Regions from separate parts of the Kitasatospora sp. MMS16-BH015 genome, predicted to be linked through region 1. Evidence: predicted binding sites of a transcription regulator. Region 1 holds the regulator's gene; the other holds the start of a gene.
What was found. The regulator HrcA, encoded in region 1, represses chaperone genes, less so after heat shock. The targets are predictions, from matches to a motif close to TTNGCACTCNGNNNNNCNGAGTGCNAA.
Positions count from the first base shown of each region.

Region 2: CFP65_RS22865 (FmdB family zinc ribbon protein) is a predicted target of HrcA. The motif match lies at 6,497-6,523, and genes of this name have one in related genera.

Region 1 covers NZ_CP025394.1:2,702,338-2,718,102, forward strand. Annotated here, with positions in the region: gene CFP65_RS11725 (S41 family peptidase) at 1-870, opposite strand, end outside; gene CFP65_RS11730 (16S rRNA (uracil(1498)-N(3))-methyltransferase) at 1,083-1,832, opposite strand; gene dnaJ (molecular chaperone DnaJ) at 1,927-3,069, opposite strand; gene hrcA (heat-inducible transcriptional repressor HrcA) at 3,141-4,172, opposite strand; gene htpX (zinc metalloprotease HtpX) at 4,483-5,406, shown strand; gene CFP65_RS11750 (hypothetical protein) at 5,417-6,001, shown strand; gene CFP65_RS11755 (hypothetical protein) at 6,102-7,022, shown strand; gene CFP65_RS11760 (DUF3097 domain-containing protein) at 7,054-7,875, shown strand; gene CFP65_RS11765 (Uma2 family endonuclease) at 7,863-8,423, opposite strand; gene hemW (radical SAM family heme chaperone HemW) at 8,464-9,693, opposite strand; gene CFP65_RS11775 (long-chain fatty acid--CoA ligase) at 9,763-11,661, opposite strand; gene CFP65_RS11780 (ABC transporter ATP-binding protein) at 11,967-13,700, shown strand; gene CFP65_RS11785 (ABC transporter ATP-binding protein) at 13,697-15,748, shown strand.
Region 2 covers NZ_CP025394.1:5,263,603-5,279,367, reverse strand. Annotated here, with positions in the region: gene CFP65_RS22880 (penicillin acylase family protein) at 1-2,648, opposite strand, end outside; gene CFP65_RS22875 (potassium/proton antiporter) at 3,096-4,535, shown strand; gene CFP65_RS22870 (MFS transporter) at 4,970-6,325, shown strand; gene CFP65_RS22865 (FmdB family zinc ribbon protein) at 6,548-6,856, shown strand; gene mscL (large conductance mechanosensitive channel protein MscL) at 9,152-9,568, shown strand; gene CFP65_RS22850 (hypothetical protein) at 9,699-9,950, opposite strand; gene CFP65_RS22845 (sigma-70 family RNA polymerase sigma factor) at 10,278-11,249, opposite strand; gene CFP65_RS22840 (phosphatase PAP2 family protein) at 11,646-12,551, shown strand; gene murJ (murein biosynthesis integral membrane protein MurJ) at 12,909-15,077, shown strand; gene CFP65_RS22830 (N-acetylmuramoyl-L-alanine amidase) at 15,407-15,765, shown strand, end outside.

The sequences.
Region 1 (15,765 bases):
CGGCGCCGATTCGTCCAGCTGCCCGGCAAGCGGGTGCGGGCGCCGGCCCGTGCGCGGGCCGGCCAGGTCCACCTCGATCCGGCGCGGGGCGGCTCCCGCCAGGTCGTCCAGCAGCCAGAGCTCGCCCGCCCGGTGCCAGACCACCCGACGGCCGTCGGTGGTCGCGTCCCGGGCGTAGAACTCCGTGGAGTCGCCGTGCCGGCGCAGGTCCTCGCCCTCCGGCGTGCTGGAGTACAGCTGCCCCACGCCCTCGTGGTCGGAGAGGAAGGCGATCCGCTCGCCGATCCACATCGGCGCGGCGATGTTGCCGCCGAGCCCGGCGTGCACCCGCTCGAACTCGCCCGCCCCGATCCAGAGTTTGCCGACCTGCCCGCCCCGGTACCGCTTCCAGCGGGCCGGGTCCGTGCTCGACGCACTCAGCAGCAGCGCCCGCGGCCCGCCCGGCTCCAGCGCCAGCCCGCCGATCGGCCCGTACGGCAGCCGCTCCGGCTCGCCGCCGTCCAGCGGCAGGGCGTACGACCAGGTGCGGCGGGCCGTGCTGTGCCCGGCCGCCGTGACGGCGACCGGGCGGCCGTCGGGCAGCCACCCGCGCAGCGCGGTGGTCGCGCTCCCCCAGTACGTCAGCCGCCGCACCTCGCCCCCGGCCACCGGCGCCACGTGCACCTCGGGACGCCCGTCCCGCAGCGAGGTCCAGGCCAGGCTGGCCCCGTCCGGCGAGAACCTCGGCCCACGCACCGGCACTTGATCCGCCGTCACCCGCCAGGCCCGCCCCCCCTCCAGCGGAGCCAGCCAGACATCGTCCTCGGCGACGAAGGCGACCAAGTCGCCGGACACGTGCGGGTATCGCAGGTAAGAACTCACGAGCGCCACTCTAAGCAGCAAGTGTTTGCCGTATCCAGGAGTTGCACCATCCAGGGGCGCGGGGAACGGCGCGGCCAGCCATGCAAGGTCCGCACTCTTACACTCATGCCCTCGTTGCACTATCCGTTGACGGTGCAACTGGCTGCGCGGGCGAGATGACTCGAAGGCTTCTTCCGACTTCGCGCAGTTCCCCGCGCCCCTGATGTGCTGACCCAGAGTGCCTATTGCCAGCGTCCGGAGTGGGCCAAGAGCAGGGCACCCGCCGCCACGCCTGCCGTGGAGGTACGCAGGACGGAGGGGCCGAGGCGGTGGGGGTGGGCGCCGGCCTCGGCGAAGGCCGCCAGTTCGTCCGGGGAGATGCCGCCTTCGGGGCCGACGATCAGGACCAGGTCGCCGGCGGGCGGGAGGGAGGCCGTCGCCAGGGGGAGCGAGCCCTCCTCGTGGAGGACGGCCGCGAAGGCGGCCCCGGCGAGCAGGGGGGCGAGCTGACGGGTGGTCATGAGGTCGCGGACCTCGGGGAAGCGGAGTCGGCGGGCCTGCTTGCCGGCCTCCTTCGCGGTGGCGCGCCACTTGGCCAGGGCCTTGGCGCCGCGGTCGCCCTTCCACTGGGTGATGCAGCGGGAGGCGGCCCAGGGGATCACCACGTCGACACCGACCTCGGTCATGGTCTCGACGGCGAGTTCGCCGCGGTCGCCCTTGGGGAGGGCCTGGACCACCACGATCCGGGCCGGGGCCGGCGGCTCCTCGCGGACCTCGGCGACCAGCACGTCCAGCGCGTCCTTGCCGTGCACGGCCGCGACCGAGCCGTGCACGCCGAGGCCGAGGCCGTCCGCCAGGGTGACGGCCTCGCCGGGCTCCAGGCGCTTCACGGCGGCGGCGTGCCGCCCCTCGGGGCCGTCGAGCCGGAGCAGCACGCCGGGGGCGGCCCCCGCCAGCCGCTCGGTCTCGACGACGAACACGGGCGCGGTCATGGCACTCCTCGGTGCAAGGGCATCGGTACAGAAAAAACGGCCCCCGCACCGGACGTGCGGCGCGGGGGCTCGAAGCGGGACGGACAGCGGCGGCCTACCGGCCGTTGAACGCGTCCTTCAGCCGGGAGAACAGGCCCTGCTGGCCGGGGGCGAAGGTGCCCGAGGGGCGCTCCTCGCCGCGCAGCAGCGCGAGGCGGCGCAGCAGCTCCTCCTGCTCGGGGTCGAGCTTGGTGGGGGTCTGCACCTCGACGTGCACTATCAGGTCGCCCCGGCCGCCGCCGCGCAGGTGGGTGATGCCCCGGCCGTGTAGCGGGATGGACTGGCCGGACTGGGTGCCGGGCCGGATGTCCACCTCCTCGACGCCGTCCAGGGTCTGCAGCGGCACCTGGGTGCCGAGCGCCGCGGCGGTCATCGGGATGGTGACCGTGCAGTGCAGGTCGTCGCCGCGCCGCTGGAAGGTCGGGTGGGTGGTCTCGGCGATCTCGACGTAGAGGTCACCGGCCGGGCCGCCGCCGGGGCCGACCTCGCCCTCGCCGGCCAGCTGGATCCGGGTGCCGTTGTCGACACCGGCGGGGATCTTGACCGTGAGGGTGCGGCGGGCGCGGACGCGCCCGTCGCCGGCGCACTCGGGGCACGGGGTCGGGACGACGGTGCCGAAGCCCTGGCACTGCGGGCAGGGGCGCGAGGTCATCACGTTGCCGAGGAAGGAACGGGTCACCTGGGAGACCTCGCCCTTGCCGCGGCACATGTCACAGGTCTGCGCCGAGGTGCCGGGAGCGGCGCCCTCACCGGAGCAGGTGGTACAGGTGACGGCGGTGTCGACCTGGAGCTCCTTGGTGGTGCCGAACGCGGCCTCCTCCAGGCTGATCTCCAGGCGGATCATCGCGTCCTGGCCCCGGCGGGTCCGCGAGCGCGGTCCGCGCTGACCGGCCGCCGCGCCGAAGAAGGCGTCCATGATGTCGGAGAAGCCGAAGCCCGCCGCGCCCGCGCCGAAGCCGCCGGCGCCACCGCCGCCGTTCGGGGAGAGCGGGTCGCCGCCGAGGTCGTAGACCTGGCGCTTGGCCGGGTCGGAGAGCACCTCGTAAGCGGCGTTGATCTCCTTGAACCGCTCCTGCGTCTTCGGGTCCGGGTTGACGTCCGGGTGCAGTTCACGGGCGAGGCGCCGGAACGCCTTCTTGATCTCGTCCTGCCCCGCATCCCGTCGGACGCCGAGTACCGCGTAGTAGTCCGTGGCCACCAAATGCTCCGCTTGTTCCGCCTGTTGAAGTGCTGCGACTGGTCACCGGGCCCCACGGCCCGGTTGGTCCTCTACGATTCGGCCAGGATCTGGCCGACGTACCGTGCCACCGCACGCACCGCCCCCATTGTGCCCGGGTAGTCCATCCGGGTCGGGCCGATCACGCCCAGCTTCGCCACGCTCTCGTCGCCCGAACCGTAACCGACGGACACGACCGAGGTGGAATTCAGGCCCTCGTAGTCGTTCTCCCGGCCGATCCGGACCGTCACCCCGGCGTCGGGCGTCTCACCCAGCAGGCGCAGCAGCACCACCTGCTCCTCCAGGGCCTCCAGGACGGGCTGGATGGTGAGCGGGAAGTCGTGGCCGAACCGGGTCAGGTTGGCCGTGCCGGCCAGCATGATCCGCTCCTCGTTCTGCTCGGCGAGCGTCTCGAAGAGGGTGGCCAGCACGGTGGTGACGGTGGCCCGGTCGGGCGGCTCGAAGGCGGCCGGCAGGTCGTCGAGCAGGGCCGGCACGTCGGGCAGCCGCTGGCCGCCGGCCCGGCTGTTGAGCCGGGCCCGCAGGTCGGCCAGCACCGTCTCGCCGACCGGGCCCGGGCAGTCGACCATCCGTTGCTCGACCCGGCCGGTGTTGGTGATCAGCACCAGCATGACCTTGCTCGGGGCCAGCGCCACCAGCTCGACGTGCCGCACGGTGGAGCGGGAGAGCGAGGGGTACTGGACCACGGCGACCTGCCGGGTGAGCTGCGCGAGCAGCCGCACGGTGCGGGCCACGGTGTCGTCCAGGTCGACCGAGCCGTCCAGGAAGTGCCGGATGGCCCGGCGCTCCGGGGCGCTCATCGGCTTGACCTCGGCCAGCCGGTCGACGAACAGGCGGTACCCCTTGTCGGTGGGGATCCGCCCGGCGCTGGTGTGCGGCTGGTGGATGTACCCCTCCTCCTCCAGCGCCGCCATGTCGTTGCGCACGGTGGCCGGGGAGACGCCGAGGCTGTGCCGCTCGACCAGCGCCTTGGAGCCGACGGGCTCCTCGGTGCCGACGTAGTCCTGCACGATGGCGCGCAGCACCGAGAGCTTGCGGTCGTCCAACGGCCGCTCGCTGAACATGGCACGCACCTCCGTCTTCGTCCGTTGAGCTGACAGCGCTTCCTACTGCTTGCAGCGTCTCCTCTGGCACTCCGGAAGGCAGAGTGCCAGCACCGTACCAGCCAGTGTAAGGCCCGCCCACCACCGCAGGAACGGCCCGCCCGCGTGATCCTCGTCCGATTCGCGCTCGTTCCGCGCGGCATTCCTCCCGCTTTCGCCCGGCCCGGGCGCACCCCGGGATCCGTCCGGCGCGGGGCGGTGCCCGCGCGGTCGCGGGGTGGCAGCATCGAAGACGGACAGTGATATCGGCAGTTCTCACGAAGGAGCAGCGATGTCGGCGTCACCTCAGCACTCCCGTTTCGCCCCCGACCGCGGACTCACCGGTCGGATGGTCCTCACCATGTTCGTGATCGGGCTGCTCTATGTCGGCTTCACCGGGGTGCTGATCGTCCTGCTGCGCGGGGCGTGGCCGCTGGTGGTGCTGATCTCCGGCGGGCTCTTCGTCGCCCAGTTCTGGTTCAGTGACAAGATCACCGAACGGGCGATGGGCGCCCACGAGGTCACCCCCGAGCAGTACCCGCAGCTGCACGGCACCATTGACCGGCTCTGCGCCCTCGCCGACATGCCCAAGCCCCGGGTCGCGGTGGCCGACACCGACATGCCGAACGCCTTCGCCACCGGCCGCAACCCGCAGAACGCGGTGGTCTGCGTCACCACCGGCCTGCTCCGCCGACTGGAGCCGGAGGAGCTGGAGGGCGTGCTCGCCCACGAGCTCTCGCACGTCGCGCACCGGGACGTGGCGGTGATGACGGTGGCCGGCTTCCTCGGCGTGCTCGCCGGGATGATGACCCGGATCGCGCTCTACGGCGGCTTCTACGGGGGCAACAACCGCAACAACAACGACCAGAACGCGGCCATCGCGATGCTGATCATCCCGCTGGTCAGCATGGTGGTCTACGCGATTAGCTTCCTGCTCACCCGGCTGCTCTCCCGCTACCGCGAGCTGGCCGCCGACCGCGCCGCCGCCCAGCTCACCGGACGGCCCAGCGCGCTCGCCTCGGCGCTGACCAAGGTGACCGGCCAGATCGCCGCCATCCCGAGCAAGGACCTGCGCGCCTCACAGGCGTACAACGCCTTCTACTTCGCCCCCGCGCTGAGCGCCCGGGAGGCCGCCACCCAGCTGATGTCCACCCACCCCTCGCTGGAGAAGCGGCTGGCGCAGCTGGGCAAGATCTCCGCCGAACTCGGTCAGTGAGGATCACTTCATGGGTTTCCTGGACGCACTCTTCGGCCGCACCAAGCCGGTCAAGCCCGATCTCGACCAGCTCTTCGGCATCCCCTCGGCCGCCCTGACGCTCGAGGCCGGGGCCGGCTTCAAGCCCACCGGCCTCGGCTCGGTCTGCTTCGCCGCCGTCGAGGGCGGCGCCTTCGTCGAGGTCCAGCGCCAGGTCAGGGCCCTGCTCGACGCCGACACCGCCACCGGCGGCGTCCCGGTCGAGGCCAGCCAGGACGGCTACGGCTACTCCTGGCTGCTCGCCCGCCACACCCCCGAGGAGCTCCCCGACCTGGTCAACGACCTGCACGCCGTCAACAGCGAGCTCGAGGCCAACGGCTTTGGCCCCCAGCTGCTCTGCTCGATCGTGGGCTTCCGCAACGACTCCGGCCAGTCGCTCGGCCTGGTCTACCTCTACAAGCGCGGCAGCTTCTATCCCTTCGCCCCGATGCCGGGCGGCGGCGAGAAGCGCAACAGCCCCCTGGAGCTCCAGATCAAGGCCCTCCTCCCCAACGACCTCCGCCTCGAACCGGACCTCACCCGCTGGTTCCCGGTCTGGGGCGCACCGGGGCTCTGACTCATGACCCAGGTTGACCCTGACACGGTGTGAGGCGGTTGGCTGCTCCCACCGCCCGGTGACCACCGGCGCGGCTCCGACCGCCTCGAAGGGTCTCCCCGTGCTCGGCTACACCGGCTCCGGTCCGTACTGCTTCACCAACTCGCTGGCCATGGTGCTGGGGGCGGAGGCACCCTCCACCGCCGTGATCGAGACGCTGACCGGCTCGCCGTTCGGCGCCCAGCTGATCGCCGGCGAGCTGCCGCTGTTCGACCCGTACGGCTGGCACCCGGAGATCGGGCTGGACTCGGCGATCGAGCTGCTCGGCTGGGTCTGCGAGCGCAGCGCGGGCGGCGGCCCGGCCGGGGCGCTGGAGCGGCTGCGGGCCGCCTGCGCGAGCGGGCCCGCGCTGGTCGGGCCGGTGGACATGGGTCTGCTGCTCTACCAGCCGGGCACGCCGAACGCCGAGGGCGGGGACCACTACGTGGTGGTGCTCGCGGCCGACGAGCGGGAGGTGGAGCTGCACGATCCGCACGGCCACCCCTACGCGACGATGCCCACCCCGGCCTTCCTGGCCGCCTGGGAGGGGAAGTCGGTCGGCTACCTCGACGCGCCGTACGTGCTGCGCACCGGCTTCACCCGGGTGCGCGAGGTCACCGTCGCCGAGGCGCTCCGGCGGTCGCTGCCGGCCGCCGAGCGGTGGCTTGCGGGCCGCAGCGAGCTCCCGATGCCGCCCGGCTCGCTGGGTGGGGCGGCTGCCGTGGCGGCGCTGGCCGACCGGGTCGAGCGGGGGCTGCCGGCCGGCATCCGCACGCTGCTCACCGCCTTCGCCGTCCGGGTCGGCGCCCGGCGGCGCAGCGACGCGGCGGGCTGCCTGGCCGAGCTGGGGCTGGCGGAGGCGGCCGCCGTGCTGGGGCGGCAGGCCCGGCTGCTCGGCGGCCTCCAGTACCCGCTGGTGCAGGGCGAGGACGCGGTGGCGGCGGCCCGGCTGCGGGAGCTCGCCCCCAGCTTCGAGGAGTTGCGCGGCGCGTTGGGTCTCTGACGGGCCGTCGGTCGGCTCGTATGATCGCCGGGTGCGCAGCTACGGACCGGACCTGACCCCGCCCTGGAAGAACCAGGCCCCTGCCCCCGAGGTGGCCGCCGAGCGGGACCTGGTGGTGGAGGAGGCCGCGAGCGGGTTCTGCGGGGCGGTGGTGCGGTGCGAGAAGACGGCCGAGGGCTTCACCGTGACGCTGGAGGACCGCTTCGGCAAGCTCCGGGTCTTCCCGATGACCCCGCGCGGCTTCCTGCTCGAGGGCAAGGTGGTCACCCTGGTCCGGCCGGTGACGGCCGCCGCCCCGGTGAAGCGGGTGACGGCCTCCGGCTCGGTCGCCGTGCCCGGAGCCCGGGCCCGGGTGGCCCGGGAGTCGCGGATCTACGTGGAGGGCCGGCACGACGCCGAGCTGGTCGAGCGGGTCTGGGGCGACGACCTGCGGATCGAGGGCGTGGTGGTCGAGTACCTGGAGGGCATCGACGACCTGCCGGCGATCGTCTCCGCCTTCTCCCCCGGCCCGGGCCGCCGCCTCGGCGTGCTGGTCGACCACCTGCTGCCCGGCACCAAGGAGCACCGCATCGCCGCCCAGGTCACCGGCTCCGCCGTCCTGGTGGTGGGCCACCCCTACATCGACATCTGGCAGGCCGTGAAGCCCGCCAGCGTCGGCATCCCCGGCTGGCCCGACGTGCCCTACGAGGAGTCCTGGAAGGAGGGCATCTGCCGCCGCCTCGGCTGGCCGGTGGACACCCCCGCCGCCTGGAAGCGCATCCTCGCCTCCGTGAACACCTACAAGGACCTGGAGCCCGCCCTGCTCGGCCGGGTGGAGCAGCTGATCGACTTCGTGACCGCTCAGGACGAGTAGGTCTGGAACTCCGTGGTGTCGAGGGTGATGCCCAGCACCTCGACCGGGATGTCCGCACCGAACCGACTGGTCCGCTCGGAGCAGTAGTCGGGCAGCCCGGACACGGTCTCCTCGCTCGGCTCGGTGAGCAGCACACAGACGCCCTGGAGCGGGTCCACGATCAGGTAGACCGGGATCGCACCCTCGGCGTACATCAGCCGCTTGGTCCGGTGGTCACGGTCGACACTGGTCTTGGAGACGACCTCCACGACCATGGTCACAGCCGCTGCCGGGATCAGCCGCCCCGGGCCCTCGACCGCACCGCGCTCGTAGACCACCAGATCCGGCTGCGGCTCGCTGGCCTGCCCGGGAATGGCGATGTCCTGCGTCTGGGCCCGGTGCCAGCCCGCGCGGGGGATCTGATCGAGGATGGACTCCACGATCCAGTTGTGAACCCGATCGGGCCCGGCCAGCATCACGATTTCCCCCTTGATGAGCTCGGCCTTGAACCCTTCGGGGACTTCCAGGTTCTCGTAGATCGCTGTCACGCGGTCATCGACGGCAGTCATCACACGCTCCCTCAGACGGCTGCATACACCGTAACGACTATCAGTCCACGAGGTCACGCACGACGCCGTCCGCCAGCAGCCGCCCCTGGAGGGTAAGCACGGCCCGGCCGGCCGCGAAGGCCGTCTCGTCCAGCAGGCCGACCTTGACCGCGCGGCCAGCGGCGGCCAGGCCCTCGGGCGCCAGCAGGCCGAGCGGGATGCCCTCGCGCAGGCGCAGTTCGAGCAGGATGCGCTCGACCCGGCGGTCCTCCTCGGGCAGCACCTCGCGGCCGAGCGCCGGCGTGCGGCCCTCGGCCAGGGCCTGGGCGTAGGCGGCGGGGTGCTTGGCGTTCCACCAGCGGACGCCGCCGACGTGGCTGTGGGCGCCGGGGCCTGCGCCCCACCAGTCGGCGCCGGTCCAGTAGAGCTCGTTGTGGCGGCAGCGGCCGGCCTCGGTGGTGGCCCAGTTGGAGACCTCGTACCAGTGGAAGCCGGCCTCGCTCAGGGCCTCCTCGGCGATCAGGTACCGGTCGGCGTGCACGTCGTCGTCGATCATCGGCAGCTCGCCCCGCTTGACCCGGGCGGCCAGCTTGGTGCCCTCCTCGACGATCAGCGAGTAGGCGGAGACGTGGTCGGGACCGGCGCCGATCGCGGCGTCCAGCGAGGCCCGCCAGTCCTCGTCGGTCTCGCCGGGGGTGCCGTAGATCAGGTCGAGGTTGACGTGCTCGAAGCCGGCCGCGCGGGCCTCGGCCACGCAGGCCTCGGGGCGGCCGGGGGTGTGGTGGCGGTCGAGCAGCTGGAGCACGTGCGCCTTGGCGCTCTGCATGCCGAAGGAGATCCGGTTGAAGCCGCCCGCGCGCAGCTCGGCCAGGTAGGCCGGGCTCACCGTCTCGGGGTTGGCCTCGGTGGTGACCTCGGCACCGGGGGCCAGCCCGAACTCGTCGCGGATCGCGGCCAGTGCCCGGACCAGGTCGGCGGCGGGCAGCAGGGTCGGCGTGCCGCCGCCGAAGAAGACCGTCTGCACCGGCAGCTCGGCCTCGCCGAGCACCCGGCGGGCCAGCCGGATCTCGCTCACCAGATTGCCGGCGTAGGTCTCCTGGGAGGCGACGGCGCCGGAGGAGCGCAGCTCGGTGGCGGTGTAGGTGTTGAAGTCGCAGTAGCCGCAGCGGCTGGCGCAGTACGGCACGTGCAGGTAGAAGCCGAAGGGCCGCTCGCCCAGCCCGGTGAGGGCGTGGGCGGGCAGGGAACCGTCGTGCGGCACGGCTTCGCCGTCGGGGAGTGCGGAGGGCATGCCCCCATTGTCCGGTACGGCGCGCCGTGCTCCTCCAAGCCGACGGCCGGACCGGACCTCGGGACGGGCTCAGGCCTCGTTGGTGCCCGCGTACATCCCGGCCACCGCCTCGGCGTAGTTCTTCTCGACCACCGGGCGCTTGATCTTGAGGCTCGGGGTCAGCTCGCCGTGCTCCACGTCCAGGTCGCGCGGGAGCAGGGTGAACTTCTTGATCGTCTGCCAGCGCTGGAGCTCGCCGTTGAGGCGCTTGACGAAGCCATCGATCAGCGCGACCACCTGCGGGTCGGCCACCACCTCGGCGTAGCTCTTGCCGGCCAGGCCGTGCTCGGTGGCCCAGGCCATGATCACCGGCTCGTCCAGGCCGATCAGCGCGGTGCAGAAGTTGCGGCCGTTGCCGATCACCAGGATGTTGCTGGCGAACGGGCAGATCGCCTTGAACTTGCCCTCGACCTCGCTGGGGGCGACGTACTTGCCGCCGGAGGTCTTGAACATGTCCTTCTTGCGGTCGGTGATCCGCAGGTAGCCGTCCTGGACCAGCTCGCCGATGTCGCCGGTGTGGAACCAGCCGTCGGCCTCCAGCACCTCGGCGGTCTGCTCCGGGAGGTCGTGGTAGCCGCGCATCACGCCGGGGCCGCGGAGCAGGATCTCGCCGTCCTCGGCGATCCGCACCTCGGTGCCGGGCAGCGGCTTGCCGACGGTGCCGACCCGGACGTCCTCGGCCCGGTTGACGGTGGAGCCGGCGCTGGTCTCGGTGAGGCCGTAGCCCTCCAGGATCGGCACGCCGGCGCCGAGGAAGAAGTACCCGATCTCGGGGGCCAGCGCGGCCGAGCCGGAGACCGAGCCGCGCAGCCGGCCGCCGAAGGCGGCGCGGATCTTGGCGTAGACCAGCTTGTCGGCCAGGGTGTGCTGGAGCCCGAGGGCGAACGGCACCTGCTCCCGGCCGGTGGCCACCCGGGTCTGCTGGGCGGTGCGGGCGTGCTCACGGGCGACCTTGGCGGCCCACATGAAGATCTTGTACTTGGCGCCGCCCTCGGCCCGGGCCTTGCCGGCGATGCCGTTGTAGACCTTCTCGAAGATGCGCGGGGCCGAGGCCATCAGGGTCGGGCGGATCAGCGGCAGGTTGTGGATGATCCGGTCGACCCGGCCGTCCACCGCCATCACGTGGCCGGTGGCGATCTGGCCGGAGATCAGCGTCTTGCCGAAGACGTGCGAGAGCGGCAGCCACATGAACTGCACGTCGTCCGAGCGCAGCAGCCCGCTCTCCTGCTGGGCCACCCCCTCGTACGCCCAGCAGTCGTGCACCAGGCGCACGCCCTTGGGGCGGCCGGTGGTGCCGGAGGTGTAGATCAGGGTGGCCAGCTGCTCGCGCTCCAGCGCCGCCACCGACTTCTCGATCGCGTCGGGGTGCTCGGCCAGGTACGCGGCGCCGGCCGCCTCCAGCTCGGCCAGCGAGAGCACGGTGAGGCCGGGGGCCTCGGGCAGCTCGGCCGGGGCGTCGAAGAGGATCACGGTGGCCAGCTCGGGCAGCTGCTCGCGCTGCTCGATCACCTTGGCCAGCTGGCCGACGGTGTCGACGAAGAGCGCGCGGCTGCCGGAGTTGGCCAGGATGAAGGCCGTCTCCTCGGCGTTGGTGCTCGGGTAGACCGTGGTGGTCGCGGCCCCGGCACACATGTTGCCGAGGTCGGCGATGACCCACTCGACTCTGGTCGCCGAGGCCAGCGCGACGCGGTCCTCGGCACCGATGCCCAGCGACATCAGGCCGGCCGCCACCGCCTTGACCCGCTCGGCGGTCTGCGCCCAGGTCAGCGAACGCCACTGCTCGGCGCCCGGGGTGCTGTCGGCCGCGTGTTCGTCGACCGGAGCGGGGTACCGGTAGGCCTCACCCTGCGGAGTGGCCTCTACCCTGCTGAGGAACAGGTGCGCCACGGACACCGGGCGTCGCTCGATCATGGACTGCGCGGAACTCAACGAGGACCTCCGGGGGGCGGGTGGCCGAGGGTGAGCGGCGGCGGAAGGAAGGGGGGCCGGCCGGCCATCCTGTCAGCCGCTGTAGTTAACCAGCGAGTAACAAGAGGGCAATCAGCAGCCTAGGGGGTACGGAGCCGTTCCGTAAGGGGGTAGCCACAGCTGACACCTGAGCGGACCGGCAGTGCAGAGGACAGGCAGAGGACAGTACAAGGCCAGCGGGTCGGGCCCGGGTAAAGGCCCTCTGAAGCCCGCACACCGTATGAAAATGGGATGCGAATCACCGTGCCGACAACGAGAGTGTCTCAGTGCTGATCACAATCCTCCGGGCCAGGCTGGCCCGGTACCAGAAACCGATCATCCTGCTCGTCCTGCTCCAGCTCGTCGCCACCATCGCGGCGCTCTACCTCCCCACGCTCAACGCCGACATCATCGACAACGGCGTGGTCAAGGGCGACACCGGATACATCCTGGCCATCGGCGGAGCCATGATCGGGGTGACCGTCGTCCAGGCGCTCTGCTCCGTCGGCGCCGTCTACTTCGGCTCCCGCACGGCGATGGCCGTCGGGCGCGACCTGCGCGCCGAGGTCTTCGACCGGGTGCAGAGCTTCTCGGCCCGCGAGCTGGGCCAGTTCGGCGCCCCCTCACTGATCACCCGCACCACCAACGACGTCCAGCAGGTCCAGATGCTCACCCTGATGGGCTTCAACCTGATGGTCGCCGCGCCGATCATGTGCTTCGGCGGCATCATCATGGCGCTCAACCAGGACGTGCCGCTCTCGGCCCTGCTGCTGGTGGTCGTCCCGGTGCTCGGCACCGTGGTCACCCTGCTGGTGCACCGGCTGCGCCCGCAGTTCCGCACCATGCAGACCCGGGTCGACAAGGTCAACCGGGTGCTGCGTGAGCAGATCACCGGCATCCGGGTGATCCGCGCCTTCGTCAAGGACGGCCACGAGCAGGCCCGCTTCGGCGAGGCCAACACCGAGCTCACCGAGGTCTCGCTGCGGGTCGGCCGGATGCTCGCCTTCATGTTCCCGGCCGTGATGCTGGTGGTGAACGTCTCCAGCGTGGCCGTGATGTGGTTCGGCGGCCAGCGGATCGACAGCGGCGGGATGCAGATCGGCGCGCTCACCGCCTTCCTCTCCTACCTGATGCAGATCCTGATGAGCGTCATGATGGCCACCTTCATGTTCATGATGGTGCCGCGCGCCGAGGTCTGCGCCGAGCGCATCCAGGAGGTGCTCGGCACCGAGAGCTCCGTCGTGCCGCCCGGCGCGCCGGTCACCGAGCTGCGCCGGCGCGGCCACCTGGAGCTGCGCGGGGTCGACTTCCGCTACCCGGGCGCCGAGGCCTCGGTGCTGCGCGAGATCGACCTGCTGGCCGAGCCCGGCCGCACCACGGCCGTGATCGGCTCCACCGGCTCCGGCAAGTCCACCCTGCTGGGCCTGGTGCCCCGGCTCTTCGACGCCACCGGCGGCAGCGTGCTGGTGGACGGCGTGGACGTGCGCGAGCTCTCCCCCGCGCTGCTGGCCGAGACGGTCGGGTTCGTGCCGCAGAAGCCGTACCTGTTCTCCGGTACGGTCGCCAGCAACCTGCGCTACGGCCGTCCCGACGCCACCGACGAGGAGCTCTGGCACGCGCTGGAGGTGGCCCAGGCCAAGGACTTCGTCGAGAAGCTCGACCTCGGCCTGGAGGCCCCGATCGCCCAGGGCGGCAGCAACGTCTCCGGCGGCCAGCGCCAGCGCCTGGCCATCGCCCGCGCCCTGGTGCGGCGGCCGGAGATCTACCTGTTCGACGACTCCTTCTCGGCCCTGGACTACGCGACCGACGCCAGGCTCCGCAAGGCGCTGGCCCGGGAGACCTCCGAGGCCACCGTGGTGATCGTCGCCCAGCGCGTCTCCACCATCCGCGACGCCGACCGGATCATCGTGCTCGACGAGGGCGCGGTGGTCGGCAGCGGCACCCACCACGAACTGATGGCCGACAACCCGACGTACCGGGAGATCGTGCTCTCCCAGCTCACCGAGCAGGAGGCGGCATGAGCGAGCGCACCGGCGGTGGAGCCGGTCCCTCGAAGGGCGGCCCCGAGCTGTCCAAGGGCGGCCCCGGGCCGTCCAAGGACGCGCCCAAGGCGCCGTCCGACTCCCAGACCGCCGCGGCCCGCCGCGGCCCGGCCGGCCCCGGCCGGTTCATGGGCGGCCAGGGCGCCGAGAAGTCGATGGACTTCAAGGGCTCCAGCCGCCGCGTCCTGAAGCTGCTGCGTCCCGAACGCGGCACCCTCTACGGGGTGTTCACCCTCGGCGCGCTCAGCGTGGCCTGCGCGGTGATCGGCCCGAAGATCCTCGGCCACGCCACCGACCTGATCTTCGCCGGCTACATCGGCAAGCAGCAGCCGGGCGACGTGACCAAGCAGCAGGTCATCGAGGGCCTGCGGGCCAGGGGCCAGGGCACCATCGCCGACGTGCTCAACGCGGTGCCCTTCACCCCCGGCCACGGGATGGACTTCGACGCCATCGGCTCGGTGCTGCTCTGGGTGCTGGCGATCTACGTGGCCTCCGCCGTGCTCGGCATCCTCCAGGGCCGGCTCGCCGCCCGGGTGATCCAGCGCACCGTCTTCCGGCTCCGCGAGTCGGTGGACGCCAAGCTCTCCCGGCTGCCGCTGAGCTACTTCGACCAGCAGCCGCGCGGCGAGGTGCTCAGCCGCGTCACCAACGACATCGACAACATCGGCCAGTCGATGCAGCAGTCGATGGGACAGATCGTCAACTCGCTGCTGACCATCGTCGGCGTGCTGGCGATGATGTTCTGGATCTCCCCGATCCTCGCGGTGATCGCGCTGGTCTCGGTGCCCGCCTCGGTGGTGGTGGCCACCAAGGTCGGCAAGAAGGCGCAGCCGCAGTTCATCGCCCAGTGGAAGACCACCGGCACGCTGAACGCGCACATCGAGGAGATGTACACCGGCCACGCGCTGGTCAAGGTCTTCGGCCGGCAGAAGGAGGCCGCCGCGACCTTCGCCAAGGAGAACGAGGAGCTCTACGCCTCCAGCTTCAAGGCGCAGTTCATCTCGGGCATCATCCAGCCCGCGATGATGCTGATCGGCAACCTCAACTACGTGCTGGTCGCCGTGGTCGGCGGTCTGCGGGTGGCCAGCGGCGCGCTCTCCATCGGTGACGTCCAGGCGTTCATCCAGTACTCGCGCCAGTTCAGCCAGCCGCTCACCCAGGTGGCCTCGATGGCCAACCTGGTGCAGTCCGGCGTGGCCTCCGCCGAGCGGGTCTTCGAACTCCTCGACGCCCCCGAGCAGTCCCCCGAGCCGGCCATGCCGGAGCGGCCGGCGGTGCTGCACGGCCGGGTCTCCTTCGAGGACGTCTCCTTCCGGTACGAGCCGGAGAAGCCGCTGATCGAGGGCCTCTCGCTCAAGGTCGAGCCGGGCCACACGGTGGCCATCGTCGGCCCGACCGGCGCGGGCAAGACCACCATGGTCAACCTGCTGATGCGGTTCTACGAGGTCAGCGGCGGCCGGATCACCCTGGACGGAGTGGACGTGGCCGCGATGTCCCGGGAGGACCTGCGCTCGGGCATCGGCATGGTGCTCCAGGACACCTGGCTGTTCGGCGGCACCATCGCCGAGAACATCGCGTACGGCGCCGAGTCCGCCACCCGCGAGCAGGTGATCGAGGCGGCCAAGGCCGCCCACGTCGACCGCTTCGTCCGCACCCTTCCCGAGGGCTACGACACCGTGATCGACGACGAGGGCACCGGCGTCAGCGCGGGCGAGAAGCAGCTCATCACCATCGCCCGGGCCTTCCTCGCCCAGCCCTCCATCCTGGTCCTGGACGAGGCCACCAGCTCGGTCGACACCCGCACCGAGGTGCTCATCCAGCGCGCCATGGCCACCCTGCGCACCGGCCGCACCAGCTTCGTCATCGCCCATCGCCTCTCCACCATCCGGGACGCCGACGTCATCCTGGTGATGGAGAACGGCTCGATCGTCGAGCAGGGCTCCCACGACGAACTGATCGCCGCGGACGGCGCTTACGCCCGCCTCTACCAGGCCCAGTTCGCGGAAGCGGTCGTCGAGGTCGACTGAGCAACCATCAGGGGCGC
Region 2 (15,765 bases), 2.6 Mb from region 1:
CAGGGCAGCAGGTCGCCCCGGGCCCAGACGGCCGTCTGGTCGTTGTAGTTCGCATGGAAGGCGTGGCCCGAGGCACCGCCGACGTTGACCCACTGGGAGGCGTCGAAGTCGCTGAGGTCCACGACCATCCGCATCGAGGGCACCCAGTCCACCTCGTAGCCGGCCGCCGCGTTCCACCCGGTGGCGTCCACCGCGGCCGAACCGCCGGAGAGCTGGTACGGCCCGCGGTTGAGCAGCTTGTGCACCAGGCCGGAGGCGATCGAGGAGTCGTCGGTGCCCAGGGTGGGCTCCTTGAGCGTCAGGGTGTGCAGCCGGCCCCAGCTCCAGGTGGAGATGTCCTTGCCCATCTTGGAGGTGAGCTCCTGGCGGGCGTCCTTCATCGCCTCGGCGAGCAGGTTGCCCAGGCCCTTCTGCGGCCGGTGGTCGGAGTCGATGTAGTTCCACCAGCTGCTCTGCGGCTGCGTCAGCAGGGTGCGGACCACCTCCATCCAGCGGTCCCCGCCGTCCGGCTGGGCCTTCTTGGCGTCCCGGGTGCCGCACTCGGTGACGGTCACGGTGGAGCCCACCGCGTCCTCCGGCAGCGTCGGGTCGTGCTTCTGGCGCAGCAGGCAGTCGCCCTTGGCGCGCAGGTCGGCCGGGAACTTCTGGCCGAAGGCCAGGGTGAGCAGCTGGCGCCAGACGCCGTTGTAGTAGGCGGCGGCGGCCGAGGAGGCGTCCTGGTGGTAGTTCCAGTCCTTCAGCAGGTCCTGCGCCTCGCGGACGTACGGATCGGTGATGTTGACCTTGAGCAGCAGCGGCACCAGGGTCTGCGCCATCACGCTGGTGTTGTCCAGCTGCATCTGCTGCATGTCGTCCGGGGAGATCCGGCCGCCGTTCTTGAGCCGGCTCTCGATCTGGTCGGTGATCTCCTTGGCCCGGGTGCCGTACTCCCAGTCGTTGGTGAGCAGGTACGGGTAGCTCCGGTCGACCACGGCCTGGTTGGCCGTCACGATGTAGCCGACGGCCGGGTTGTAGCTGTAGGGCAGCGAGGCGAACGGGACGTAGTCCTTCTTCCAGTCGTAGGAGGAGTCCCAGCCCGGGGCCGGGTACCGGCCGTCGCCCTTGCCGCGGACCGGCACCAGACCGGGGGCCTGGTAGCCGATGTTGCCCTTGGTGTCGGCGTAGATCAGGTTCTGCGCGGGGACGGCGAAGTCGGCCGCGGCGCCCTGGAAGTCGGACCAGTTGGCGGCCTTGTCCAGCTTGAAGACGGCGTCCATGGTCTTGGCCGGCTTGAGCGCTGTCCAATCCAGCGCCACGCCGTAGCCACCGGCCCGGTCGGGCCCGGCGCCGGAGAGCGGGGCGTACTTGCCGACGTCCTGCTGCTCGGTGCTCTGGTCGGAGATCAGCGGGCCGTGACCGGTGGTGCGGACCGTGATGGTGCGGTCGGTGCCGCCGGCGACCTTGATGGTCTCCTTGCGGGTCTCAAACTTCCGGTCCTGGCCGTCCACCTGGTAGGTGTCCGGGCCGGTCACCTTCTCCAGGTAGAGGTCGGTCACGTCGGCGCCGAGGTTGGTGAAGCCCCAGGCGACGTCCTTGTTGTGGCCGATCACCACGCCGGGCATCCCGGCGAAGGTGAAGCCCGCCGTGTCGAAGCCGCAGGCCGGGCCGGTCTTCCGGCAGTGCAGGCCCATCTGGTACCAGACCGAGGGCATCTCGGGGCCGAGGTGCGGGTCGTTGGCCAGCAGCGGCTTGCCGGTGGTGGTGTGCGCGCCCGAGACCACCCAGGAGTTGGAACCGATGCCCTGGCCCTGCGGGCCGAGCAGCTGCGGCATCGCGGCGATCTGGTTCGAGATGCCGGTGAGCAGCGCCTGGGTGGTGGCCCGGCCCTGCGCCGTGCCTGCGGGGGCGGCCTGGCTGTCGACGGGCTGGTACTTGCCGTCCTTGCCGACCTGACCGGTCTTCACGATGGTGCCGTTGCGGTCGTACGGGTAGTCCGGGTAGAGCTGGGCGACCTGGTCCTGGCTGAAGTTCTGGGCCAGCAGCGAGCGGTCGATCTCCTCCTGGAGGTTGCCCGACAGGCTCCAGGCCATCGCCTTGAGCCAGGCCACCGAATCCACCGGGTCCCAGGCCTCGGGCTTGTAGGAGCCGTTGACCGCGCCGAGCATCGCGTACTCCACCGAGGCGGAGGCCCCGCCGGGGTGCTCGGAGAGCCAGGCGTTCACGCCGTCGGTGTAGGCCTTGAGGTACTTCTTGGTGTCGGGCGAGAGCTGGGTGTCGTACTCCTGCTGCGCGACCCGGCGCCAGCCCATGGTGCGCAGGAAGGAGTCGGTCTCGACCTGGCCCGACCCGAACATCTCGGAGAGCCGCCCGGCGGTGATGTGCCGTCGGACGTCCATCTCCCAGAACCGGTCCTGGGCCTGCACGTACCCCTGGGCCCGGAACAGGTCCTCGGAGGTGTCGGCGTAGAGCTGGGGGATCCCGTTGGCGTCCCGCTTGACGTCCACCGGGGTGGACATCCCGGCCACCTTCACCGTGCCGGACACCTCCGGGAAGGAGGACCGGACGGTGCTGACGCCCCAGTACCCGCCGCCGGCCACCGCTGCCACCAGCAGGACGGCCAGCACGATCACGAACAGACGGGCGCGCCGGAACTTCTTCGAGCGGGGCATCTGATGGGTCCTTGGCTGGGGGTCGACGGCCGTGACAGGTCACCACATTAGGGCGACTCGGTCGGCGGACATGCATGGGGTGTGTCCACGAGTGGGACGAACTGGACCCTACCGGCTGGACCTTACCCGCCCTCGAAAGCCAAGACCTTCATAAAAGAACAGGTAAAATGTTAGACTGGGTAACGACACTTCTCCGTGGCCGTCCGTCCGGGTGCGCCACCGCCCTGTCCGTACGCGCCACCGCCTGCGTCCCACCGCCTTACGTCTTACCGCCTCGCGTTCCACTGCATTGCGTCCCACCGTCTTGCGTTCCACCGTCTTGCGTTCCACCGTCTTGCGTTCCACCGCCTTGCGTTCCACCGCTGCCCGCCGCCCTTCACGACGACGAGGTGCCCCTGCGTGACCGTCGACCACCTGAACCGCTTCCTGCTCGAGTTCTCCGTGATCATGTTGGTCGCGGTGGTCGCGGTGCGTTTCGCGACCCGCTCCGGGCTCCCCAGCCTGCTCATCTACCTGGGGATCGGCGTCGCGCTCGGCCAGAACGGCCTGGGCATCACCTTCAACGACGCCTCGCTCACCCAGGTGCTCGGCTACGCGGCGCTCGTCGTCATCCTGGCCGAGGGCGGGCTCAAGACGAGCTACAAGGCCATAAAGCCGGTGATCCCGGCCGCCGTGGTGCTGGCCACCTTCGGCGTGGCGGTCAGCGTCTTCGTCACCGCCGCCGGGGCGCACTGGCTGGCCGGCTTCGACTGGCGCACCTCCCTGCTGCTCGGCGCGATCGTCTCCTCCACCGACGCCGCCGCCGTCTTCTCGGTGCTGCGCACCGTGCCGCTGCCACCCCGGCTGACCGGCCTGCTGGAGGCCGAGTCCGGCTTCAACGACGCACCCGTGGTGATCCTGGTGGTCGCCTTCGCCACCACCGGGCCGCTCGACTCCTGGTACGTGCTGGTCGGCACCATCCTGGCCGAGCTCGCGATCGGCCTGGCCGTCGGCTACGCCGTGGGGCGGTTGGGCGCCTACGCCGTCAAGCGCGTCGCGCTGCCCTCCTCGGGCCTCTACCCGATCGCCGTGATGGCCCTGGCCGTGCTCGCCTACGCCGGCGGCGCACTGCTGCACGGCTCCGGCTTCCTCGCGGTCTACATCGCCTCGGTGATCCTGGGCAACGCCAAGCTGCCGCACGGACCGGCCGTCCGCGGCTTCGCCGACGGACTGGCCTGGATCGGGCAGATCGGCATGTTCGTGGTGCTCGGACTGCTCTGCAACCCCGACACCATGGGCTCCTCCATCGTGCCCGCGCTGGTGGTCGGCGCCGTGCTGGTCTTCATCGCGCGGCCCGCCTCGGTGCTGCTCACCATGACCCCGTTCCGACTGCCCTGGCGGGAGCAGGGGCTGCTCAGCTGGGCCGGACTGCGCGGGGCAGTGCCCATCGTGCTGGCCACCATCCCGCTGGTGGCCGACGTGCCGCAGGCCGAGGAGGGCTTCAACGTCGTCTTCATCCTGGTGGTCGTCTTCACCCTGCTCCAGGGGCCGACCCTCCCGCTGCTGGCCAAGTGGCTCCGGGTCGGCGAGGGCTCGATCGGGCAGGACCTCGGCATCGAATCCGCTCCGCTGGAGCGACTGCACGGCCAGCTGCTCTCGGTCTCGCTCGCGGCCGGTTCGAAGATGTCCGGCGTCGAGGTCAGCGAACTGCGCCTCCCGGCCGGGGCCGCCGTCACCCTGGTCGTCCGGGACGGCAGCAGCTTCGTCCCCGACAAGGCCACCGTGCTGCGGGCCGGCGACGAACTCCTGGTGGTCACCACCGAGGAGGTCAGCGAGGCGGCCGAGCGGCGACTCCGCGCGGTGGACAAGGGCGGCAAGCTGGCGGGCTGGCTGTACGGGCGGCCGTAGCGGTCGAGCCGTGGGCACGGACGAGGATGCCGAGGCTCGACAGCCATACTCCTGTGCCACGGGCAGTCCCTTGCGCCATGGGCAGCCCTTTGTGCCATGGGCGGTCCCTTGTGCCATGGGCGGTCCTTTCGGTTCTTCGTCAGCTACGCGGGTAGCTGTTTCGGTTCGTGTGTTCCGTGTGACGTTCACCTTGCGTTCCTGGGCGAAACGGCAGGATTGGCGATACCATGGGAGACACAAGCTTCTGGTACCTGTTCGTACCTACCTGAACACCCGCTACATCTGTCTGATGCAGAGTTGGCGCGACCGCTCGGCGGCCCTGGTCCCCACCGGACTCGGGTATCACCCCGGTCGACGCGCGAGAGGACGACTCTCGGCGCCGTCGGGGCCACCCACACCCCGTCCGCGCTACCAGGCAGCAGGAAGGACCGACCGTGACGGCCCCCGCCCCGGTCGAAACCCCCGCCCCCGCCCGAGTCGGCTACGGAGCCCTGCTCCGCACCCCCGGCGCCTGGACGTTCCTGGCCCCGGCCTTCGCCGCCCGCCTGCCCTACGCGATGCTCAGCATCGGCATCATGCTGCTGGTGCTCGACAACGGCGGCTCCTACGGCACGGCCGGCCTGGTCGCCGCCGCCTCCGCCGTGGCCCAGGCCTTCATCGGCCCGCAGACCGGCCGCCTCGCCGACCGGTACGGACAGACCGCCATCCTGCTGCCCGGCATCCTGGTGCACGCCGTCTCGGTCGGCGCCCTGATCGCGCTGGCCGTCGGACACGCCCCGACCTGGACGCTCTACCTCGCCGCCGCCTCGGCCGGCGCGAGCGTGCCGCAGATCGGCGCGATGGTGCGGGCCCGCTGGGTGGCCAAGTTCTCCGGCCCGGCCGGCTCCCCGCAGAAGCTGAACACCGCCTTCGCCTTCGAATCCGTCACCGACGAGTTCACCTTCGTGATCGGCCCGGTGCTGGCCACCGCCATCGCCACCACCGTCACCCCCTCCGCCGCCCTGATCACCGAGGCCGCCCTCACCGTGGCCGGCGGTCTTGCCTTCGCCGCCCAGCGCGGCACCGCCCCGGCGCGGCACCCCAAGACGGCCGGTGCCGAGCGGGTCTCCGCCCTCACCTCCCCGGGCGTCCGCCTCCTCGCGGGCTCCTTCCTCGGCGTGGGCTCCGTCTTCGGCGCCCTGCAGGTCTCCATCACCGCCTTCGCCCGGGCCGCCGGCCAGGAGAGCCTCAACGGGATCGTCTACGGCGTCTTCGCCGGCGGCTCGATGCTGGCCGGTGTGCTGTACGGGATGATCGCCTGGCGGCGCTCGGCCCGTCAGCGGATGCTCATCAGCTACGCGCTGCTCGTGCTCGGCTGCTCGACCCTGTGGGCGATGCCCAACCTCGCCACCCTGGCCATCGCCGGCCTGGTCTGCGGCCTCGCCATCGCGCCGACCCTGATCACCGGCTACACCCTGGTCGAGTCCCTGGTCTCCGACGGTGCCAAGACCGAAGCCTTCACCTGGCTGACCGGCGCGATCGGCCTCGGCCTGGCGGTCGGCTCCACCGTGGCCGGCCGGATGATCGACGGGCACGGCCCGTCGGCCGGCTTCCTGGTGCCGATCGTCGGGGCCGGGCTCGGCCTGGTCGCGCTGATCACCCTGCGACACCTGCTGGTGCCGCAGACCCAGCAGAGCCGGACGGTGGCCCGGAGCAGCTCCGCCACTGCGGGTGCCACCGGTCGCTCCGGCGGCAGCAACGCCGGGAGCGGGCAGTTGGTCGGCGCCTCCGCCGGTGGCGCCAAGGGCTGACCTCACCCTCGGGAGGGGGTGGGGTCCCCCACCCCCGAGAGGAGGTGGGCTCCGCCCCTCCCGAACCCGGTTTCGCTCCGCGACCGGCCCCGCCCCGCATCTGCGACCGGACCCATCTCACATCTGCGGCCGCTGGACTCAACCAGCGGAATGCCGCATCATTGACCATCGTTAGCACTCATCAGGCGAGAGTGCCAGGGGGAAGTGCAGGAGGAAGATCAAGTGCCCACGTACCAGTACCAGTGCACCGAGTGTGGCAACGGCCTGGAGGCGGTGCAGAAGTTCACCGACGACGCGCTGACCACCTGCCCGGACTGCCAGGGGAAGCTCCGCAAGGTCTTCTCGGCCGTGGGCGTGGTCTTCAAGGGCTCCGGTTTCTACCGCACCGACAGCCGGTCCTCCTCGACCAGCTCGGTGAGCGCCTCCTCCGGCTCGACCTCGTCCTCCTCGACGTCGTCCACCCCGGCCGCCTCGACCCCCGCCCCGGCGGCCTCGTCGAGCAGCAGCGCCGGCACCGGCTCCGCGAGCTGACCTCCGGCGGCGACGCTCCCGTGCGTCGGCCCTCCGCGGCGACCCCGACCGGCCACCACCTGCTTCCGGCGGTCGCACCGGCCGCACTGGCCCCGCCACGTGCTCCCGCCGCCTACGCCGCCCGACCGCTCCGGCTCGGGTAGGCCGCACACACTCCAACTGGGCTCGGCACCTTTCTGGTGCCGAGCCCAGTGGCATTTCACCCGTCCGAGTGACATTAGTTATCCACACCCCCGGGTTATCCACAGCCTGGGGATTCGGACTTCCGTACCGCCTCCGCCCCGGCGCACCCTGATCCCGGCGAACCCACCGAGGGCCCGCCCGAGCCGCCCGGCCACCGCACCAGCGCCCGGCCCCGGCTCGCCCGGACAGCAGCCCACGCAGCCCACCAGAGGCGGTGATCCCCCCATGACGACTCCCCAGTCCTCCCCCTTCCCGAGTCCCCTCTCCCGACCTGACGACATTCCCACCCGCCCCGCCAGGACCCGGCACCCCCCGGAGCCCGCGCCTGCCCACCAGCCGCCCAGCTCCCAGCCCGCCCCACCCCACTCCTCAGGTCCACGCCCCGCCCACCACACACCCGGCTTCCCGACCGCCCCGGGCCGGCCGACGGCCGCGATCCCCACCGACCACGCGTACGGGTACCGAATCGCTCCGGGCCACCCTCCGGCCACGAATCCCGCCGACCACGCCTCCAGGACACCCAGCACGCCCAGAGCACCCACCACCCCGTACCCAGCGGCGGGTGAGAGCCCCACCAGCCACACGTACGGGCCCCTGACCACCCAGGCGCACCCGCCCGGCGCGCACCCTGGTCACCAAGCGCACGGGTCCCCGCCCACCCCACCGCACCCCGCAAGCGCGGACCCCACCGACGACAGGTACGCGCCCCCGGGCCCGCTGGCACACCCGCCAGACGTACTCCCCGCCGCGCGCCCTCACGGCTCCCCGACCACCCCGGGCCAACCGGCAGGCACCACCCCCACGTACACACCCCCAGCCACAGCCACCCACCCGCCACGGGCCGCTCCTCCGGGCCAGCTGCACCTCCCCCAGCCCGCTCCGACCCGGTCACCAGTCGCCGAACTCGCCCATACCCCCGCCCGCACCCCCACCAGCACTCAGCCTGGCCACCCGGCGACCGACCACCTCCGCACCCCCATCCAGACCCCCATCCGCACCCCCGAGCCGACCTACGACCCCACGCCCTCCCGAACGCCTCCCACGGGACCGTCTCCTGACCCCGCACCCGGTCGGGCGCCCCTCCAGAGCCAGCACGCCGCCCAGTTCACCGTCCCCGGCAGTAGCGCCCACAGCTTGGCCAACCGACCGCACCAGTACCCCCTCGACCCTCGGCACCGAGCCCCGCTCGGCCCGCCGCCGCCCCGGCGGGGTCGAACGGTGGTGCCCGCCCCCGGTCCTGCTGTACCGCCCCGCCGCGCCCTACCCGATTTCGCACCCATCCGACGCGGCTCCGGCGGCCGACACCGGCTCCAACAGGCCGTCCGTCACCGACCCGGCGTGGTGGTGGCCGGGCTACTGGCCGCCTCCACCTCCCTCACCGCCGGCCCCCTGCGCCACGGCCCGCCGCCCTTCCACGCCTCGGTCACCGCAGCCACGACCCCGACCACAGCCACCGCCGACGACGAAGCCCTCACCCCGGCCGAGCCGACACAGACCACCACCAGCCACCGATCGCCCACATCTGCCCCCACTCCCACCCCTGCGCCTGTGCCTGTGCCTGTGCCTGTGCCTGTGCCTGCAGCGCCCCAGGCCAGCACCGCGCCCACCGCGCCCACCGCGCCCACCACACCCACCGCGCTCCAACCTCCCCGGCACCCCGAGACCCCCACCCTCATCTGCGACTGCTCGCCACCGCCCGGGCCCCAGAGCACCACCCCGCCCCAGCTCACCGGGCCCCCAGCCCAGCCCGCCACCCACCACACCGAGCCCGTACCCAGTCCCGCTCCCCCGCCGGCACCCCCGCCACCACCGGCGTCGGCGCAACGGTCCCCTCGCACCGCCTCCACCGCACCGCCGCAGCCCCAGCCCCACCGAGCCACGCCCAACCAGAACCCCGCACCACCCCACAGAGCCGCACGCCCCCAGGAGGTCACACCGTCGTCCCGAGGAGCCGGCCAGCCCCACCACCACACACCCGATGAGCTGCCGCGACGGGCAGGCGGCGGCAGACACCGCCGTACCTCCGGCGTCCACGCAGCACCATCCGCCGCGTCAACCAGACGCCGTCGAATTCACCCGTGACCAGTCCGACAGATCGTCGTTCAGCGCGGCATGAAGGGCTTCAAGGAATTCCTGCTCCGCGGCAATGTCATCGACCTCGCCGTCGCCGTCGTGATCGGCGCGGCCTTCACCAACATCGTCAACGCCTTCGTGAAGGGCGTCATCAACCCCATCGTCGGCCTGTTCGGAAGCGAGGACCTGGCCTCGTACTCGTCCTGTCTCAAGGGCCCCTGCGCCATGGACGAGGCGGGCAACGTCACCTCCGGCGTCTACATCCTGTGGGGCTCCGTGCTCAGCGCGGTCTTGCAGTTCATCATCACCGCCGCCGTCGTCTACTTCGCCCTGATCGTCCCCATGAAGCGCTTCATGGCCAACCGCAAGACCCTCGAAGAGGCCTCCGCCGAGGCCGAGGCTCAGGAAGTCGTACTGCTCACCGAGATCCGCGACGCCCTCGTCCGCCAGAGCTGACCCCCCCAGCTCACCCCGGCTCGCCCCAGGTCACCCGTCCCCCTCCGACACCCACACCGCTCCACCCGTCCTGCCTTCACCGTCCCCTGACGACAGTCCCGTACCGTCCCGAGTCCTGTCCCCGGCCGCCTCACTCCCCGTGGTGCGGCGGCCGCTGACTCAGGTACCAGTCCAGCCCACGCTTGGCGCCGCCCGTCCCAGAGCTCTCACCCCAACCCCGGTCGGTGTCGTCACTGCTCTGCCGGTCCAGCGGATCACCGAAGACCAGCTTCGCCTTCCGCTCGGCCTCCGGCCGGCGCTCCCCGCCTCCCGTCCCCGGGTCCACCTGCTCACTCTGACCATCCCGGCCGGCCTGCCCGTTCACGTCGCCCTGCTCGCCCATACGTCCCACGACCTCTCGACTCCAACCAATCCCACGACTACCCACCGAACCGGCACCGGCCCGCCTACCTGCACCAGCCCACCGGCCCGCCTACCTCCACCGGCCCACCAGCAACTCTCGCCGTCCACCCAGCCTAGGCCGCACCACAGCCCGCCCCACCAACGGCAACGGGCCCCGGCCGCGCCCCGAAGGGTCGCCACCAGGGCCCGCTGCTCTCACCTCTGCTGGACACCGATCTACTGAACACCGACCACCAGCAATCAACAGCCGATCACCAGCCAGGACAGTCACCGATCACCGCAGCACGTCAGACCGCCCCGACCAGCCTCAGGCCGCCTCGAAGCCCGAGTGGTCAGCGATCTTCTTCAGCTCGGCCAAGGCGTGCTTCTCGATCTGCCGGATCCGCTCACGGGTGAGACCGTGCTGCTTGCCGACCTCGGTGAGGGTCCGCTCGCGGCCGTCCTCCATCCCGTAGCGGGAGCGGATGATCGAGGCCGTCCGGTCGTCGAGGCGGCCGATCAGGTCGTCGAGCTCCTCGCGGCGGAGCATGACGAGGACGGCGTCCTCCGGCGAGGTCGCCCCGGTGTCCTCCACCAGGTCACCGAACTGGGTCTCGCCCTCGTCGTCGACCGACATGTTGAGGCTGACCGGGTCACGGGCCCAGTCGAGCACGTCCTTGACGCGCTGCTCGGTGGAGTCGAGCTCGGCCGCCACCTCGGCCGGGTCGGGCTCGCGGCCCAGCTCCTTGGCCTTCTCGCGCTGCACCCGGCGGATCCGTCCCAGCTCCTCGACGAGGTGGACGGGCAGCCGGATCGTGCGGGACTGGTCGGCGATCGACCGGGTGATCGCCTGCCGGATCCACCACGTCGCGTACGTGGAGAACTTGAAGCCCTTCGCGTAGTCGAACTTCTCGACCGCGCGAACCAGGCCGGCGTTGCCCTCCTGGATGAGGTCGAGCAGGGGCAGACCGCTCCGCGGGTACCGCCGGGCCACCGCGACCACCAGCCGGAGGTTGGAACGGATGAACACGTCCTTGGCCCGCTCGGCGTCCTCGGCTATGGCCTCCAGCTCCTCACGCTGGACACCCTCGGGCAGCGTGTCCTCGTCCAGCAGGTGCTGGGCGTAGACGCCGGCCTCGATGCGCAGCGAGAGTTCGACCTCCTCCGCGGCGTCGAGCAGCGGTGTCCTGGCGATCTCGTCGAGGTACATGCCGACGAGGTCGCGGTCGGCCTCGTAGTTGGTCGGGCGGGCCGAGCGAGTCCGGTCGGCCCTGTCGCGAACGACGGCACGAGTGGCCATGCTTGCTCCCTTACAGCTGGTGCCGGTCGGCTGGATTCAGCCCCTGCCCGTCCGACTGGTTGTCGCCCTCTTCAAACCGGGCTGCCGCCCGGCCGGGGCCAGCCGGGGCAAGAGACGTGCGGGCCCCTCTCGGAGGCTCACACGTAACGATCCAACGCACAGAAAAAAGACAACATTCCCAACTCGTCCAGTTTTCTCTCTCGATGCAGTATCCTGCGACATTTATCCCGGGCTTATCGACCGTGAGTGACCACGCCGCGACCTGGAGTGTCACTCCGTGCGCGCACAACGGACAGCGGACACACACCACCCGTCCGCATGCCCTCCGCACAAAAGATGCCAAATCGCTATGCCTCCGGCACAGGTTCACGCACTCCCCCTGGGAAGGTGTCAGCCATGCACCTGTCCACCGACGGCACCCGCGCCGACGCCGGCACCACGCTCGGCGCCGGGCCGGCCCTCGCCGTCCGCCGCAGCACACTCCGCCACGCCGGCCTGGCGCTCGGCTGCGCCGCGCTGCTCGGCACCTTGCTCGCCCTGGTGGAGACCCACTGGGGCCCGCTGGCCCGGCTCGACCGGAGTTGGGTGGACGGTCTGCACGGCTTCGCGCGCGACCACACCGCCTGGACCGCCTCGATGCAGACGCTGACCGACATCGGCGGGCCGCTCACCATGCGGGTACTGCTCGGCCTGGTGGCCGGCTGGCTCTGGGTGATCGGCGCCCGGGTGCTGGCCGGCTGGGCCGTCGCCCAACTGCTGATCGGCTGGCTGGCCGACGCGGTGGGCAAGAGCCTGGTCGGCCGGGCCCGCCCGTCCTTCCCGGACCCCGTCGCGCACGCCCCCGGCTTCTCCTTCCCCTCCGGGCACGCCCTCGCCGCCGCGGTCACCTGCGCCGCCCTGCTGGTGCTGGTCTGGCCGCAGGCCAACCGGGCCGGCCGAGTGGCGGCCTCCATCGCGGCCGGGCTGGCCACCTTCGCGGTCGGCTGGACCCGGATCGCCCTCGGCGTGCACTGGCCGAGCGATGTCCTGGCCGGCTGGTTGACGGCCGGCCTGCTGCTCGGCGCCGTCACGGTGGCCGTCGAACTCTGGCGCCCCGGCGCCCTCGCCCGCGACGCCCGCCGGGTCAACTGGCGAACCAGACCCCGGGTGCAGCGCGTCCTCGCCGAGGACGGCCAGACCACCGACCACGCGGACCACTTCGACGCTGCCGACCCCAATGACCCCACCGACCCTGCCAGCCCTGCTGGCCCTGCTGGCCCTGCTGGCCCTGCCAGCCCCACCGCCCCGCGCCAGGATGAGTAGCAGCGCGACCGAAGGGACGGGCAGCCCGCATCCCGCCCGATTCTGACGGTCGGTGAGAAAGGTCACATTGACCGACCGGAACCGCCGAATCCCCCTGATCGGCGACGTGGCGGACGCAAAGCTCCGTACAGGGAACAGACAAAAGCCCTCCAAATCGGGGCATTAGCCCCACTCATGACCCGATCGGGACCCTGCTGTCGTGCTCCTGCGCAAGTCGCCGAGATCTCGGGCACACGACACACGGCTCCCCAACGAGTGCCGAGGTGAGGCAGACTGCTCCGGCTGGGTGCACCTGCGCTCACCCCGGTGTGGAGGGCCCGCAGCTCCACCGCCCAGGCACCGAGTGACGGGGGTCCGATGACCATGAACAGGACGGGCGAGTCCCACGGCTCGTACGGCGACCCGCCCACCATGCCCTTGCGGCAGGTGCCCGACTACCCCGGTGTCCCCCCGCAGGTGCCCTCCGCCGCCGCGCCCGCCCCCGGCATGCCCGGCCAGCGCGCTCCGCACCAGCCGCCGTACCCCGCCGCCCAGCCCCAGCCGGTCCAGCCTCCGGGCCAAGGCCAAGGCCAGCCGCAGGCCCAGTCGGCACCGCCGACCAAGGAGCAGCAGGCCGCCTCGACCGGCCGCAACGGTCTGATCATGGCGATGGGTTCGCTGGCCTCGCGCGCGCTGGGCTTCGTCCGGAGCGCGATGATCATCGCTGCGCTCGGCAGCCGCGGTGTCGGCGATGCCTTCAACGTCGGCAACTCACTGCCCAACATCGTTTACATGATGCTCATCGGCGGCGCCCTCGCATCGGTGTTCGTCCCCGAGCTGGTGCACGCCGCGCAGACCCACAAGGACGGCGGTGCCGCCTACACCGACCGGCTGCTGACCCTGTGCGGCGTGCTGCTGGTGGTCCTCACGCTCGGCGCGTGGCTCTTCGCGCCGGCGATCGTCGACCTCTACTCCAACTACAGCGGCGCGCAGCGCGACCTCACCATCGCCTTCGCCCGCTACTGCCTGCCGCAGATCTTCTTCTACGGCCTGTTCACCCTGCTCGGCCAGGTCCTCAACGCTCGCGACAAGTTCGGCGCGATGATGTGGACACCGGTGCTGAACAACGTGGTGGCGATCGGCGTCTTCGGCCTCTTCATCGCGATCAGCGACCACACGGCCGACATCAAGGCCGAGCAGATGACCTCGGGCCAGACGATGCTGCTCGGCCTGGGCAGCACCCTGGGCATCGTGATACAGGCGCTCGGTCTGCTGCCCTCGCTGCGCGCGGCCAAGTTCCGCTACCGGCCACGCTTCGACTGGCGGGGTGCCGGGCTGGCCAGACCGCTTCGCTCGGCGGGCTGGGCACTGCTGCTGGTGCTCGTCACCCAGCTGTCCTTCGCCGTCATCACCCAGCTGACCACCGGCGCGGGCTCCCAGGGCGAGGCGCTGCACCTGCCCGGTGTCGGCAACGCGGCCTACAACTCGGCCTACCAGCTCTTCGTGGTGCCCCAGGGCGTCATCACGATCTCACTGGTGACGGCGCTGCTGCCCCAGATGTCCCGGTCCGCCACGGCAGGGAACCTGCCAGCGATCGGCCGGGACCTCGCGGGCGTCCTCCGGACCTCTGCTGGAATGATCATCCCGGCCACGGTGCTGATGGTCGCCCTGGCGGGCCCGATCTGCCGGGTCGCTTACCTGCACGGGACCCGGGTGACCGCCGCCGACGTGCAGGTCATCTCCCAGACCCTGATCGCCTTCGCGATCGGCCTGCCCGCGTTCTGCGCGCAGTACGCGCTGGCCCGTGGGTTCTACGCGATGGGGGACGCCAAGACGCCGTTCTGGCTGACCGTCGCCACCACCGGGACCAACGCCGGGCTCTCGCTGGTCGCGTACTGGGTCTTCTCGCCGCGTTGGATCATCATCGGGATGGCCGGCGCGCAGACCGTCGCCTGCGTGGTCAGCATCGTGCTGACCGGCTGGGCACTGGGCCGCCGCCTGCGGCAGTCGCCGGCGCCCGCCCCGCTCCAGGCCGCCGTGCCGCAGCAGCCGCGGCCGGCCCACCCCCAGCAGCCCCCGCAGCCGCAGCAGCAGCCGCAGGGCCCGGACGCCACGATGATGCTCAATCTGCGCCGCCCCGCCCCGGACAGCGAGGCCACCATGATGCTCAACCTGCGCCAGGGCGCGGCCGGCACCGGCGCGGCCCAGCGGAGCGCCGCCGGCAAGGGCGTTGCGGGCAGGAGCGGGCTGGACGGGGTCCGCGTCGTGGTGCTGCACGTGATGCTCACGCTGGCCTGCGTGCCGGGTGCGCTGGCCGGCCACTGGCTCGCCGAATCCACCGCGAGCGCCCTCGGCGGCGGCCTGATCGGCAATCTGATCGGCCTGGGCCTGGGCTCGGTCACCGTGCTCGCCTCGCTCTTCCTGCTGGCCCGCCCGCTGGGCGCCGGGTCAGCCGTGGCCCCGCTGGCCCGGAAGCTGCGCCTGCCCTACCCCACCCCGGCTGCCGCCACCAACGGCAACGGCAACGGTGGCAAGCACCGCCGCTGAGCGGAAGAGCAGCAGAGCAACCGAGCGGGCGAGCGGGCGAGCGGGCGACCGCCCCGGACTCGAAACGGAGCCCCTGACCATTGGTCAGGGGCTCCGGTGCAGCATGCACCCGGTGCGGTTCCGCTTCCGGGTGATCTGTGACAGAGCCGTGACGCCCCGGACAGTTCCGCGCCACCGAGGTGGCCAGGTAGAGGTGTTAGCGTCCTCTCGTCTCCTCCGTGTACGGCGCACCGGCCGGTGGTCCACCCCATAGCCGAGTGCCCCCGGGGAGAGCGCTGACCAGATTCCAGCCGTCGGCCGGTACACAGGGGAAGGTCCAGAGACTCCGTATGACTGCCATACAGGGAGCCCGCTCCGGTGAGGGCACGCAGCGTGCCACGGCCGGGAGCACCCGCCGTCGCAAGCACCGGCTGACCGCTCCGCTGGCCATCGCCGCCGCCCTGGCCACCTCCGCCTCCTGCCTGGCGCTGGCCGGCACCGCCACCGCCGCCTCGGCCCAGGCCCAGGACCAGGCCCAGGCCCAGGCTCAGGACCAGAACCAGAACCAGGCCCAGGACCAGGCGACCAACGGGCTGCAGCAGCAGTTCGCCGCCGCCGCGGCCGAGTTCAAGGTGCCGGCGAGCGTGCTGATCGCGCTCTCGTACCAGCAGACCCGCTGGGAGTCGCACCAGGGCGCGCCGAGCACCAC